3 regions of the Geodermatophilus sp. SYSU D01180 genome follow, and region 3 is predicted to be linked to each of the others. Evidence: riboswitches for the same ligand, from Rfam matches in the RefSeq annotation. Region 3 holds a riboswitch; each other region holds the start of a gene.
What was found. A riboswitch is a leader RNA that binds a small molecule or an ion and turns the genes downstream of it on or off. The one in region 3 is predicted to bind cyclic di-AMP.
Positions count from the first base shown of each region.

Region 1: linked by a shared signal. The riboswitch ahead of ACI8AA_RS10600 (transglycosylase family protein) and the one ahead of ACI8AA_RS22945 (C40 family peptidase) in region 3 are both predicted to bind cyclic di-AMP.
Region 2: linked by a shared signal. The riboswitch ahead of ACI8AA_RS05010 (transglycosylase family protein) and the one ahead of ACI8AA_RS22945 (C40 family peptidase) in region 3 are both predicted to bind cyclic di-AMP.

Region 1 covers NZ_JBJGZH010000009.1:69,248-73,447, forward strand. Annotated here, with positions in the region: gene ACI8AA_RS10585 (o-succinylbenzoate synthase) at 1-96, shown strand, start outside; gene menD (2-succinyl-5-enolpyruvyl-6-hydroxy-3-cyclohexene-1-carboxylic-acid synthase) at 93-1,772, shown strand; gene ACI8AA_RS10595 (VOC family protein) at 1,779-2,027, opposite strand; cyclic di-AMP (ydaO/yuaA leader) riboswitch at 2,495-2,665, shown strand; gene ACI8AA_RS10600 (transglycosylase family protein) at 2,670-3,845, shown strand; gene ACI8AA_RS10605 (isochorismate synthase) at 3,943-4,200, opposite strand, start outside.
Region 2 covers NZ_JBJGZH010000003.1:212,252-216,451, reverse strand. Annotated here, with positions in the region: gene treY (malto-oligosyltrehalose synthase) at 1-1,944, shown strand, start outside; cyclic di-AMP (ydaO/yuaA leader) riboswitch at 2,192-2,326, shown strand; gene ACI8AA_RS05010 (transglycosylase family protein) at 2,330-2,929, shown strand; gene treZ (malto-oligosyltrehalose trehalohydrolase) at 3,040-4,200, shown strand, end outside.
Region 3 covers NZ_JBJGZH010000043.1:11,867-16,066, forward strand. Annotated here, with positions in the region: gene ACI8AA_RS22930 (transglycosylase domain-containing protein) at 1-926, shown strand, start outside; partial or broken gene ACI8AA_RS22935 (YhjD/YihY/BrkB family envelope integrity protein) at 950-1,768, opposite strand; gene ACI8AA_RS22940 (hypothetical protein) at 1,823-2,047, opposite strand; cyclic di-AMP (ydaO/yuaA leader) riboswitch at 2,269-2,354, shown strand; gene ACI8AA_RS22945 (C40 family peptidase) at 2,385-3,485, shown strand; gene ACI8AA_RS22950 (hypothetical protein) at 3,655-3,975, opposite strand.

The DNA.
Region 1 (4,200 bases), on a different contig from region 3:
ACCCGGCCCGACCCCGCCCGGCTGGACGCCGTGGCCGCGCCCGCTGACGTGACCGCCCGCTGGACCGAGCGGCTGGGCGCGGTGCTGGCCGCGTGAACCCCTCCACCGCGCTGGCCCGCGTGCTGGTCGACGAGCTCGTCCGCGGCGGGGTCCGCGACGCCGTCGTCGCGCCCGGCTCGCGCTCGGCGCCGGTCGCCCTGGCGCTGGCCGCCGCCGAGCGGGCCGGCGTCCTGCGGCTGCACGTGCGCATCGACGAGCGGACGGCGTCCTTCCTCGCCCTGGGCCTGGCCCGCGCGTCCGGCCGGCCGGTGCCGGTGCTCACCACCTCCGGGACGGCGACCGCGCACCTGCATGCCGCCGTCCTCGAGGCCGACGTCAGCGGCGTGCCGCTGCTGGCGCTGACCGCCGACCGGCCGCCGGAGCTGCGCGGCACCGGCGCCAACCAGACGATCGAGCAGCCGGGCCTCTACGGCGGCGCGGTGCGCTGGGCGGCCGACGTCGGCGTGCCCGAGGCCGGCCGCGAGGCCGCGCAGAACCGCTACTGGCGCTCGGTGGTGTCCCGGGCGCTGCTCGCGGCCACCGGCGTCCTGTCCGGTGACCCCGGGCCGGTCCAGCTGGACCTGCCGCTCCGTGACCCGCTGCTGCCCGAGGAGGAGCCCGGACCGCTGACCGGCCCGTGGGCCGGCCGGGACGGCGGCGCGCCGTGGACCGCCGGCGCGTCCGCGCCCGCCGCGACCGCGCCGGTCGCGGACGGCCCGCGCACGCTCGTCGTCGCCGGGGACGGGCCGGACGCCGTCGGCCGGGCGTGGGCGGCCGGCGCCGCCGCGGCCGGCTGGCCGGTGGTCGCCGAGCCGAGCGGCGGGGCGTGGACCGACGGCGCCGTGCGCGGCGGGGCGCTGCTGCTCGGCGTGCCCGGCTGGCTGGACGCGCACCGGCCCGAGCGCGTGGTCGTCGTCGGCCGGCCGACGCTGTCCCGGCCGGTGTCGGCGCTGCTGGCCGACCCGCGGGTGCGCGTGGAGACCGTGGTCGCGGGGCCGCGCTGGCCCGACGCCGGCCGCTCGGCCGCGCTGGTCACCCGCGCCGCCCCGCCGGGCGGCCCGCCGTCGGACCCGGGCTGGGCCGCCGCCTGGCGCGTGGCCGCGGACCGGGTGGGCGCGACCGTCGACGCCGCCCTGGACACCGCGCCCGGGCTGACCGCCGCCCGGCTGGCCCGCGACGTCGTCGCCGCGCTGCCGTCCGGGGCGCTGCTGGTGCTCGGCTCCTCGACGCCGGTGCGCGACGTCGACCGGCTCGCCGTGCCGCGCGGCGACGTCGCCGTGCTCGCCAACCGCGGCGTCGCCGGCATCGACGGCACGGTGTCCACCGCCGTCGGCGCCGCGCTGGCGCACGGCGGGCCGGCGGTGGCGCTCATGGGCGACCTCACGTTCCTGCACGACCTGCAGGGGCTGCTCACCGGCGAGGGCGAGCCGCGCCCGGACCTCACCGTGGTGGTGCCCGACAACGACGGCGGCGGGATCTTCGCCCAGCTGGAGCCGGGGCGGCCGGCGTACGCCCGCGACTACCGGCGGGTGTTCGGCACGCCGCACGGGCGCGACCTGGTCGCCGTCGCGGCGTCCCTGGGGTGGGCGGCCACGGCGGTGGCCACGCCGGAGGAGCTCGCTGCCGCGCTGGCGTGCGGCGGGCCGCGGGTGGTCGTCGCCCGCACCGACCAGCGCGCGGAGGCCGACCTGGCCGTCGCCCTCCGGGAGGCCGCGGGCCGCGCGCTGGCCTGACCGGCCTCAGGAGCGGCGGATCTCCTGCAACGACCGGCCGTTGCCGTCGGGGTCGCTGAAGAATGCGAACCGCGAGCCGGGGGCGCCCTCGGGGCCCGGCTGCTGGACCTCGGTCACGTCGACCCCGCGCTCGGCCAGCTCCCGGCGGACGGCGTCGACGTCCTCGACGACGAGCGGCGGGCCCCGGGTCGAGCCCGGCTCGCCCAGCGGCATGCCCTGGACGATGACCACCGAGCAGGGGGAGCCCGGCGTCATCTGCACCACACGCATGCCCGGGGGCCGGGCTGACGTCGTGGTCGAGCCCGGAACCGACCTGCTCGACGTGGAAGGCCCTGGCGACGTCGACGTCGCTCACCGGGATCCCGGTCACCTCGAGTCGCGTGTCCGTGCGGGGGACCCCAGGGAGGTCCGGGCACCCGGCGGGTGCCTCGCGGCGCGGTCCCGACGGGGGAGGGGGAGCCCGTCGCCGGTGGCCTTCGTCACGGGATCCGGGGCGGCCGGGACGGGGGCGGGAGGACCGCGGCAGGGCCGGATCGCGCGCGGCGAGCAGCGCGTTCCGTTACCCGCGCGGGGATCACGCCGACGTCACGCCGTACCCCACGGGTCCCAGTCGAACCGTGCTGTGACCGCCGTCACGACGACAGTCGACATGACGACACGTAACGTTTTGGCTGCGCTCAGCGAACACGGAGCGCGGCGCCGGTCCGCCAAACCCTGCCCACCGGTCGCCCACGTCAACTCCCAGGGCAGGGGTGGGGGACCCACTCTTCCGGCGCGCGACGGCCCACGGGGGCCTGGTCGGAGCGCGCCTCGGGGTGAAGCCGCGGACCGCGGCCGGGCACCGATCGCCCGAACCCGACAGCTCACCTCGCCGGCGGTGATCGGGAGATCATCACCATGCCCAAGCACCGCGCACCCCGCTACGTCCGCACCAAGAAGGTCATCGCCAAGGCCCCTGTCGCCGCCGGCGCCGCCGCCGTCGGTCTGGGCGTCCTGAGCTCGCCGGCCTCCGCCTCCACCACCCACGACTGGACCGGCGTCGCCCAGTGCGAGTCCAGTGGCAACTGGAGCATCAACACCGGCAACGGCTACTACGGCGGCCTGCAGTTCAGCCAGTCCACCTGGGCCGCCTTCGGGGGCACCGACCTCGCCCCGCGTGCCGACCTCGCCACCCCGGCCCAGCAGGTCCAGATCGCCGAGGCCGTCCTGGCCGGCCAGGGCGTCGGCGCCTGGCCGAGCTGCGGCAAGTACCTGACCGACGGCACCACCGCGGCCGCCGCCGAGGCGCCGGCCGCCGAGCAGGCCGCCCCCGCCGCCGCCGAGGCCCCGGCCGCCCCGGCCGAGCAGCCGGCCGCCAAGCAGGTCGCCCCGGCCGAGCAGGCCGAGGTCACCACCGAGGAGTACACCGTCCGCTGGCGGGACACGGTGGCGAAGATCGCCGCCGCCCACGGCCAGAGCTGGCGGGAGCTCTACGAGCGCAACGTCGACGTCATCGGCGCCAACCCGAACCTGATCTTCCCCGGTCAGGTGCTGGCGCTCAGCGGCTCGACCGCCGCCCCGGCCGAGGCCGCCCCGGCCCCCGCTGCCGAGGCCGCCCCGGCCCCCGCCGCCGAGGCCGCCCCGGCCCCGGTCGCCGCCGCCGGTGAGGCCGCGCCCGCCGCCACCCCGCCGATCGCCGAGGCCGCCCCGCAGGTCGCGCAGGCCTCGGTCGTCGCCGAGATCACCAACACCGCCGGCGCCATCCACGAGGCCGTGCAGGCGGCGGCGAACGCCGTCGTCAGCAACGTCCCGGGCGCCGCGGACATCACCCTCGGCGGCACGCGGGCCAGCGCGGTCGACCCGGACGGCCACCCCTCCGGCAAGGCCCTGGACTACATGGTCATGTCCGACGCCGCCCTCGGCGACGCGATCGCCCAGTACCACGTGGACCACTGGGACGAGCTCGGCGTCGAGTACGTCATCTGGCAGCAGCGCATCCTGACCTCGCCCGACGGTGCCTGGAAGGCGATGGAGGACCGCGGCGGTGTGACCGCCAACCACTTCGACCACGTGCACGTCAACTACGTGGGCTGACCTCCCGCACACCCGACGAGGGCCCCGACCGCGCGCAGCGGCCGGGGCCCTCGCCGTCTCCGGGGCAGGACGCCGGCGCCGGCGGGACGGAGCCGCCTCAGCCCTCCAGCGCGGCCTGGAAGGCGGCGAACTTCGCCTGCGTCTCGGCGAGCTCGGCCGTCGGGTCGGAGGCGGCGACGATGCCGCAGCCGGCGAACAGCCGGGCCGAGCGCGGGTCGTCGTCGACCAGCTGGGCGCAGCGCAGGGCCAGCCCGAACTCGCCGTCCCCGCGGGCGTCGAGCCAGCCCACCGGCCCGGCGTAGCGCCCGCGGCCCATGCCCTCCAGCTCGGCGATCACCGCGGCGGCGGCCTCGGG
Region 2 (4,200 bases), on a different contig from region 3:
AACGGCCGGATCCGCATCCCGGTGCTGGGCTCGGCCGACGACGTGGAGAAGCTGGAGGTCGTCCCCACCCCCGACGGCACGGCCGAGCTGCGGTACTACGACAACCGCTTCCCGATCGCCCCCGGCACCGGCGAGGGCACCCCGCAGGAGGTGCACGACCGGCAGCACTACGAGCTGGTCGACTGGCGGCGCGCGGACGCCGACCTCAACTACCGGCGGTTCTTCGCCATCAACACCCTCGCCGGGCTGAGGGTGGAGGACCCGGAGGTCTTCCGCGCCACCCACGAGCTGGTGCTGCGGCTGGTCGAGCAGGGCGCCGTCGACGGGCTGCGGATCGACCACCCCGACGGCCTGGCCGACCCCAAGGGCTACCTGGACCGGCTGGCCGAGGCGTCGGGCGGCCGGTGGACGGTGGTCGAGAAGATCCTCGAGCCCGGCGAGGACCTGCCGGAGAGCTGGCGGGCGGCCGGCACCACCGGCTACGACGCGCTGGCCGAGGTCGACGACGTCCTGGTCGACCCGGCCGGCGAGGCGGCGCTGACCGCGCTGGACACCGAGCTGTCCGGCCGGGCGGTCGACTACGGGCAGCTGGTGCACGACTGCAAGCGCGAGGTCACCGACGGGATCCTCGGCTCCGAGGTCGCCCGGCTGGTGCGGGTGATCGGCGAGCTGCCGGGCGTCGACGTCGAGACGGAGGAGGAGGCGCTGGCCGAGCTGCTGGCCAGCTTCTCGGTCTACCGCACCTACCTGCCCGACGGCCGCGAGCACCTCGACGCCGCCGTGGGCGACGTCCGCGACCGCCGTCCCGACCTGGTCGCCGCGGTGGACGCGCTGCACCCGGTGCTGGCGCAGGCCGGCACCGAGGCGGCCACCCGGTTCGAGCAGACCAGCGGCCCGGTGATGGCCAAGGGCGTCGAGGACAGCGCGTACTACCGGTGGGCCCGGTTCGTGGTGCTCAACGAGGTGGGCGGCGACCCGGCGCGCTTCGGCAGCACCCCGGGGGAGTTCCACGAGGCGCAGGCGCGGCGGCTGGAGCGCAAGCCCGAGTCGATGACGACGCTGACCACGCACGACACCAAGCGCAGCGAGGACACCCGGGCCCGCCTGGCCGTCCTCGCCGAGGTGCCGACCGAGTGGGCGGACCTGGTCCGCGGCTGGCTGTCCCGCCACCCGCTGCCCGACCGGCCGCTGGCGCACCTGGTGTGGCAGAACCTGGTCGGCGCCTGGCCGCTGTCCCGCGAGCGGGCGCACGCCTACGCCGAGAAGGCCGCCCGCGAGGCCGGGCAGTCGACGACGTGGACCGACGTCGACGAGGCGTTCGAGGCGCAGCTGCACGCGATGGTCGACGCCGCCTTCGACGACGAGGCCACGAACCGCGAGGTCGAGGCGTTCGTCGCGCGGATCACCCCGGCCGGCCGGTCCAACGGGCTGGCGCAGAAACTGCTGCAGCTGACGATGCCCGGCGTCCCGGACGTCTACCAGGGCACCGAGCTGTGGGACCACTCCCTGGTCGACCCCGACAACCGCCGCCCGGTCGACTACGACGAGCGGCGCGCGCTGCTGGCCCGGCTCGACGGCGGGGAGGTGCCCGACGTCGACGAGACCGGCGCGGCCAAGCTGCTCGTCGTCTCGCGGGCGCTGCGGCTGCGGCGGGACGACCCCGGGCTGTTCACCGGCTACACCCCGGTGGCGGCCACCGGGTCCGCCGCGCAGCACGTCGTCGCCTTCGACCGTGGGTCCGGAGAGCGGGACGGCGCGGTGACGGTGGCGACACGGCTGCCGGTCGCGCTGGCCACCACCGGCTGGGGCGACACCGCGCTGGCGCTCCCGACCGGCGGGTGGCGCGACGTGCTCACCGGCACGCGGGTCGTCTCCCACGCCGGCGGCGCGCCCGTGGGGGAACTGCTCGCCCGGCTGCCGGTGGCCCTGCTCGTCCGGGAGTGAGACGGAGGTCACGGCGGCGCCGGCCGGCGCCGCCGTGACCTGCGACTCCCCCCGGCCGCCGGGCGCGGGCCGCCGCGGGGACGCCGGGCGACACGCCGTGACGGGTGGGGCGGGTGTGCCGTCTCGTGATGCGGCCGTTACCTTTGCCCCGCACGCGGGTCCATGACAGCCGCGTGCCGGAGCCGGTCCGCCGAACCCCGTCCGCCGGGCTCCGTTCCTCCTGCACAGCCAGGACGGGGGTGGGGGACCCACTTCGGCGCCTGCACCGCGGTCACGGGGGGACCGGACGCAGCGCCTCGGGGTGAAGCCGCACGTCGTGCGGCCGGGGCACCGATCGCTCCGAACCCGACAGCTCACCTCGCAGGCGGCGGATCGGAGATCCCCCATGCGCACGTCCACGTCCCTGCTCCGCCGTGCCCTCGTGACGACCGGCGTGGCCGCGGCCGCGATCGGCGTCGCCGCCGGCCCGGCCTCGGCCGCCGCCCCCAACGACTGGGACGCCGTCGCCCAGTGCGAGTCCAGCGGCAACTGGAGCATCAACACCGGCAACGGCTACTACGGCGGCCTGCAGTTCAGCCAGTCCACCTGGGCGGCCTTCGGCGGCACCGAGTACGCCGCGCGCGCCGACCTGGCCACCAAGGCGCAGCAGATCGCCGTCGCCGAGCGCACGCTCGACGTCCAGGGCCCGGGTGCCTGGCCCACCTGCGGCAAGGGCCTGAACCCGGACGCCCCGGAGGCCGGCTCGCCGGCCGCCGAGCCCGCCGCCGCTCCCGCCGCGGCCGAGCCCGCCCCGGCCGCCCGGGCCGGGGAGTCCGCCGCCGGGGCCTCCGGCGGCTCGTACACCGTCCGGTCCGGCGACACGCTGGGCAAGATCGCCCGAGCCCAGGGCGTCGAGGGCGGCTGGAAGGCCCTCTGGTCGGCCAACAGCGGCACGGTCAGCAACCCGGACGAGATCTACGTCGGGCAGCTGCTGCAGCTGCCGTGACCCGGGGCGGCGGCCGGGGGACCCGCTCCCCCGGCCGCCGCTCGCGGTTGACCCGGCCCGCAGCGGGCAAGAGGGACCGGTCAGCCGCACTACCGCTGGGAGGCCCCCGCATGTCCGCACCCGTCGAGTTCGCCGTCTGGGCGCCCGTGCCCGAGCGCGTGCGCCTGCAGGTCGACGGCACGGTGCACGACATGCGCCGCGACGACGCCGGCTGGTGGCGGGCCGAGGCCGAGGCCGGCCCGGAGTCCGACTACGGCTACCTGCTCGGCGACGACGACACCCCCCGCCCCGACCCGCGCTCGCGCCGGCAGCCCGACGGCGTGCACGGGCTGTCCCGCCGGTTCGACCCGTCGGCCTACACGTGGGGCGACACCGCCTGGACCGGGCGCCCGCTGGCCGGCGGCGTCGTCTACGAGCTGCACGTCGGCACGTTCACGCCCGAGGGCACCCTCGACTCGGCCATCGACCGGCTCGGGCACCTCGCCGACCTCGGCGTCGACTTCGTCGAGCTGCTGCCGGTCAACGGCTTCGACGGCACGCACAACTGGGGCTACGACGGCGTGCTCTGGTACACGGTGCAGGAGAGCTACGGCGGCCCCGCGGCCTACCAGCGGTTCGTCGACGCCTGCCACCAGCGCGGGATCGGCGTCATCCAGGACGTCGTCTACAACCACCTCGGCCCGTCGGGCAACTACCTGCCGCTGTTCATGCCGGTCTTCTCGGAGGGCGGCGCGAACACCTGGGGCGAGTCGGTCAACCTGTCCGGGCCGGACTCCGACGAGGTCCGCCGCTACGTCCTGGACAACGCCCTGATGTGGCTGCGCGACATGCACGTCGACGGGCTGCGGCTCGACGCCGTCCACGCCCTGGTCGACGAGCGCGCCACCCACGTGCTCGAGGAGATGGCGCAGGAGGTCGACCGGCTCTCGGTCGCCGTCGGCCGGCCGCTCACGCTGATCGCCGAGAGCGACCTCAACGACCCCCGGATGGTCACCCCGCGGGTGGCCGGCGGCACCGGCATCCACGCGCAGTGGAGCGACGACTTCCACCACGCGCTGCACGCGACGCTCACCGGCGAGGGCCAGGGCTACTACGGCGACTTCGCCGAGGCCGGTCTCGCCGGGCTGGCCAAGACCCTCACCGGCGCCTTCTTCCACGACGGCACGTGGTCGAGTTTCCGCCGCCGCTCGCACGGCCGGCCGGTGGACACCGCGCGGCTGCCGGGGTGGAAGTTCCTCGGCTACCTGCAGGACCACGACCAGGTCGGCAAC
Region 3 (4,200 bases):
TCGCCGCCGGCGGCACGCAGTGCGACGTGGTCCCGGTGACCGCCGTCCTCGACCAGAACGGGGAGCCGGCGGTGGACGCCGACGGCGAGCCGCTGGCGGTCGGCGACCGGTGCACGCCCGAGGCCGTCCCGCCGGGCGTGGCGAACACGATGAACCAGATGCTGCGCAGGGACGTCGAGCCGGGGAACCCGGGCCAGACCGGGTCGCGCGCCTACGTCCGCGGCCACCAGATCGCCGGCAAGACCGGCACCTCGCAGGACAACTACTCGGTGGCGTTCGTGGGCTACACGCCCGAGATCACCGCGAGCGTCATGGTCCTCAACCCCAAGCGGAACGAGGACGTCGGCGGCTTCGGCGGCGGCAAGGGCGCCACCATCTGGCACGACGCGATGGAGCCGATCCTGACCGCGCGCGGGAGCGGCGAGTTCCCGCCGGCCGACCAGACCGTGCAGAACGGCAACACCCGCCCGGTGCCCGGCTGCTCCACCGTCCGGGGCTGCGAGCGGACCCTCGCCGACGCCGGGTTCACCCCGCGGACGGTGCGCGTCGACAGCGACGAGCAGGCCGGCGCCCTCCTGGGCACCAGCCCGCCGCGCGGCGGCCGGGCCGTGGCCGGCCAGGTGGTGTCGATCCTGGTGAGCAACGGCAGCGACTACGTGGAGCCGGCGCCCGAGCCCGCGCCCCCGGCCGACCCGGCACCCCAGCCGGCGCCCGCGCCCGGGACGACGCCGCCCGGCACGCCCCCGCCGTCGTCGCCTCCGCCTCCGCCCCCGCCGTCCCCGGAGCCGCCGCCACCGGCCACCCCGGCACCCGAGCCGCCGGCCGCGCCGGCCACGCCCCCGCCCGCGCCGGCCACGCCGCCGCCCGCGCCCGCTGCCCCCGCCCCGGAGACCCCGCCCGGCTCCCCCTGGCGGCCGGACGCCTGACGCCGGCCCAGCCGCTCGTCGAGGGACTGGGTGAGCAGCCACCCGGCCAGCAGGACCAGGTGCAGCAGGAACAGCCACAGGCCGATGGCGACCACCGCGCCGACGACGACCAGGCCGCCGAAGGGCGCGCCCAGGTCCAGCGGCAGGGACAGGAACAGCACGAACCCCTGCAGGAAGCCGGACAGGCAGGCGGCGGTGAACAGCGCGCCGCTGACCAGCGCGCCCCACCGGTGCCGGCCGCCGGCCACCACGCCGTAGCCCCACAGGATGGGCACGGTGAGCACGAACAGCACCGAGTAGTAGCCGACGGCGAACCGCCCGACCGCGGGCCCCGCGCCGTCCTCGCGGGCCAGGTCGGCCATGACCGTGGCGGCCAGCAGCAGCGGGTACAGCAGCAGGGGCGTCGCCACGACCAGGGGCAGCGTGAGCAGTCGGCCGCGCCAGCCGGTGAGGTTCTCCCGCCGCCGGCTGAACCGCATCAGCGCCCGCCGCAGCCCCTCGCCGTACAGCGACAGGGGCAGCAACGCCAGCGCGAAGCCCAGCAGGTCCAGCCGGACGCCGGCGTCGACCAGCCGGGCCACCGCGTCCGGCGCGCCCAGCGACTCCGGCAGCAGCTCGGTCAGCCGCCCGCTGCGCGCGCGGACCTCCTCGGCCGAGGTGGCCAGCGCGGTCAGCCGGACGGAGACCAGGACCAGCGGCACCACCGCGATGCCGGCGTAGAAGGTGAGGCCCGCGCCGATCAGCGCGAGGTCACGGCCCTGCAGCAGACGGCGGGCACCGGCCAGCAGCGTCCGCGTCTCGGCCCGCAACCGGGCCGCCGTCCACCTGCGTGCCGGGCTCACCCGACCATGCCACCAGTCCGGGCGGCCCGGCGCCCGCCGAGGACCGGGCGGCGCTCAGTCGTCGGTGCTGGCGTCGTCGGTGGTGGGGGCGTCGTTGCCGGGGTTCTGGCCGGTCTCCTGGCAGCTGGCGTCGTTCTCGTTGCTGGCGTTCTCGCCGGAGGAGTCGCAGTTGGTCGGACCGCGGGAGAAGTCGGTGTTGTCACCGCAGGCGACCAGGGAGCCGAACAGCGCGAGCACGACGAGCGGCCGGGCCAGGCGCATCCGCGTGGAAGAGGACATGCAGCAATCGGTACACGCCCCTGCGGCGGCGCAAACCGGCGGGGGTCGGGAACCTCCCGTACCCGTCCGCTCACCGTTTGTGACTGATGTAATTACACCGGGGTGATTGTCACACGCCGGTCACGGACCTTACGCTCAGTACGTCCAACGGGGCGCTCCGTCACCAGTCCGGGTGACACCCCGCGGACGCCGTCGAGCCGGTCCCCTCCCGCGGGGACCGGGCCGGGGACCCATCGCAGTCCTGGGGTGTAGCGCGTGCCCGCACGCGCCGGGCGACTCCACGCCCGAACCCGTCAGCTAACCCGGTAGGCGGCCTGGGAGAAGGAGAGACCGCCGCGTGGCGTCCCTGCGCACGTCCGTCCCCGGCATGCCCGCGACCGGCCGCGGCCGCCGCGCCGCCGTCGCCCTCGTCGGCGCCCTCGGCATCGGCCTCGGGCTGGGTGCCGTCCCGGCGCCGGCCGGGGCCGAGGAGCCGACGACGGCCGCCGATGCCGCGCAGCTGGTCGCCGCCCGGGGCCACGACCTCGAGGTCGTCACCGAGCAGTTCAACGAGGCCCGCGAGGCGCTCGCCGCCCAGCAGGCCGCCGCGGACGCCGCCGCCGCTCAGCTGGTCACCGCCCAGGCCGCCGTCGACACCGCCCGCCGGCAGGTGGTCGGGATCGCCCGGTCGGCCTACACCGGCGACAGCATGGGGTCGCTCCAGGCGCTCCTGACCAGCACGGACGCCGACGAGTTCGTCAACCGCGTCACCCTGCTGCAGGGCGTCGCCGGCTACCAGGGTGAGCTGCTCGGCCAGGCCGCGGCCGCCACCGAGACCGCCACCGCCGCGCAGGCCGCCGCCGCCGAGGCCGCCTCCGAGGCCCAGCGCCAGTACGACGCCGTCGCCTCCCAGCAGGCCGACCTCGAGGCGCAGATCGCCGCCTACCAGGCCGACTACGCCCGGCTCAGCGCCGAGGAGCGCCGCGCCGCCCTCGACGCCGCGGCCGCCGCGCACGCCGCCGAGGACTCCCGCGCCAGCCGCGACGAGGACCGCGAGGAGCCCACGACCTCCGCGGAGGAGCCCGCCGCGGCCCCGGCACCCGCCAGCGGCGTCGCCGGCACCGTGGTCTCCACCGCCATGGCCCAGCGCGGCGACCCCTACGTGTGGGCGGCCGCCGGCCCGGACGCCTTCGACTGCTCCGGCCTGACCCAGTACGCGTTCAAGGCCGCGGGGATCAGCCTCCCGCACTCGAGCAGGATGCAGTCGACGATGGGCACCGCGGTCTCCCGCGCGAACCTGCAGCCCGGTGACCTGGTCTTCTTCTACAGCCCGGTGAGCCACGTCGGCATCTACATCGGCAACGGCCAGATGGTGCACGCGCCGACGTCGGGCGACGTCGTCAAGGTCGCCAGCATCGACGCGATGGGCGGCTACGCCGGCGCCCGCCGCATCGGCTGAGGAAGGACCACCCTTCCCCCCACGCCTCGTGGAAGGACCTCGTCCTCCCCACCCTTCGCAGGCTCAGGGCGGGACCCGGGACGAGGCCGGCGGGCCCCTGGAGGTTGGCCGTTCCAGCGCGTCACCTACCGGGAGCCCCGGCACCCCTTCCTCGGGTGCCGGGGCTCCGTCACGTCCGGACCTGCTGCAGGAGGCCCCACGAAGGCGGCCGTCGCGCCGGAGGGCAGCCGCACACCTCCCAGCGGGTGACCACCCGCGGGTCCACCTCCTGCGCCCCGGGCAGGCCGCCCACGTCGGCCACCACGTGCTCCCAGACCCGCAGCCGCCCGTCGGCCGCCGGCGGGACCGGGGAGCCCGGGCCCCGCACCAGGTGCTCGTGCAGCACGCTGCCGCCGGGGGCGGAGAGCACCTCCCAGCGCAGGTGCGGCCACAGCGGCAGCGGCCAGCGCCGGACCTCCCGGTCCAGGTCGCCGAACCGGCGGTCCTCCACCTGCTCGGCCGGCCCGTGGCCCCGTCCGGAGGCTCGCGCCGAGCTCGCGAGGCGTGAGGGGGACGGGGTCCTCCCAGCAGCGGGTGTGCGCCGCGTGCGCCTCGGCGCGGGTCGCGCCCAGCCGGGACAGGGCCGCGGCGACCAGGTCCGGCCGCAGGCCGGCCATCCGGCGCAGCAGGACCAGGCAGGACTCCCGCCGCGCCAGACCCGGCACGGCCCGACCCT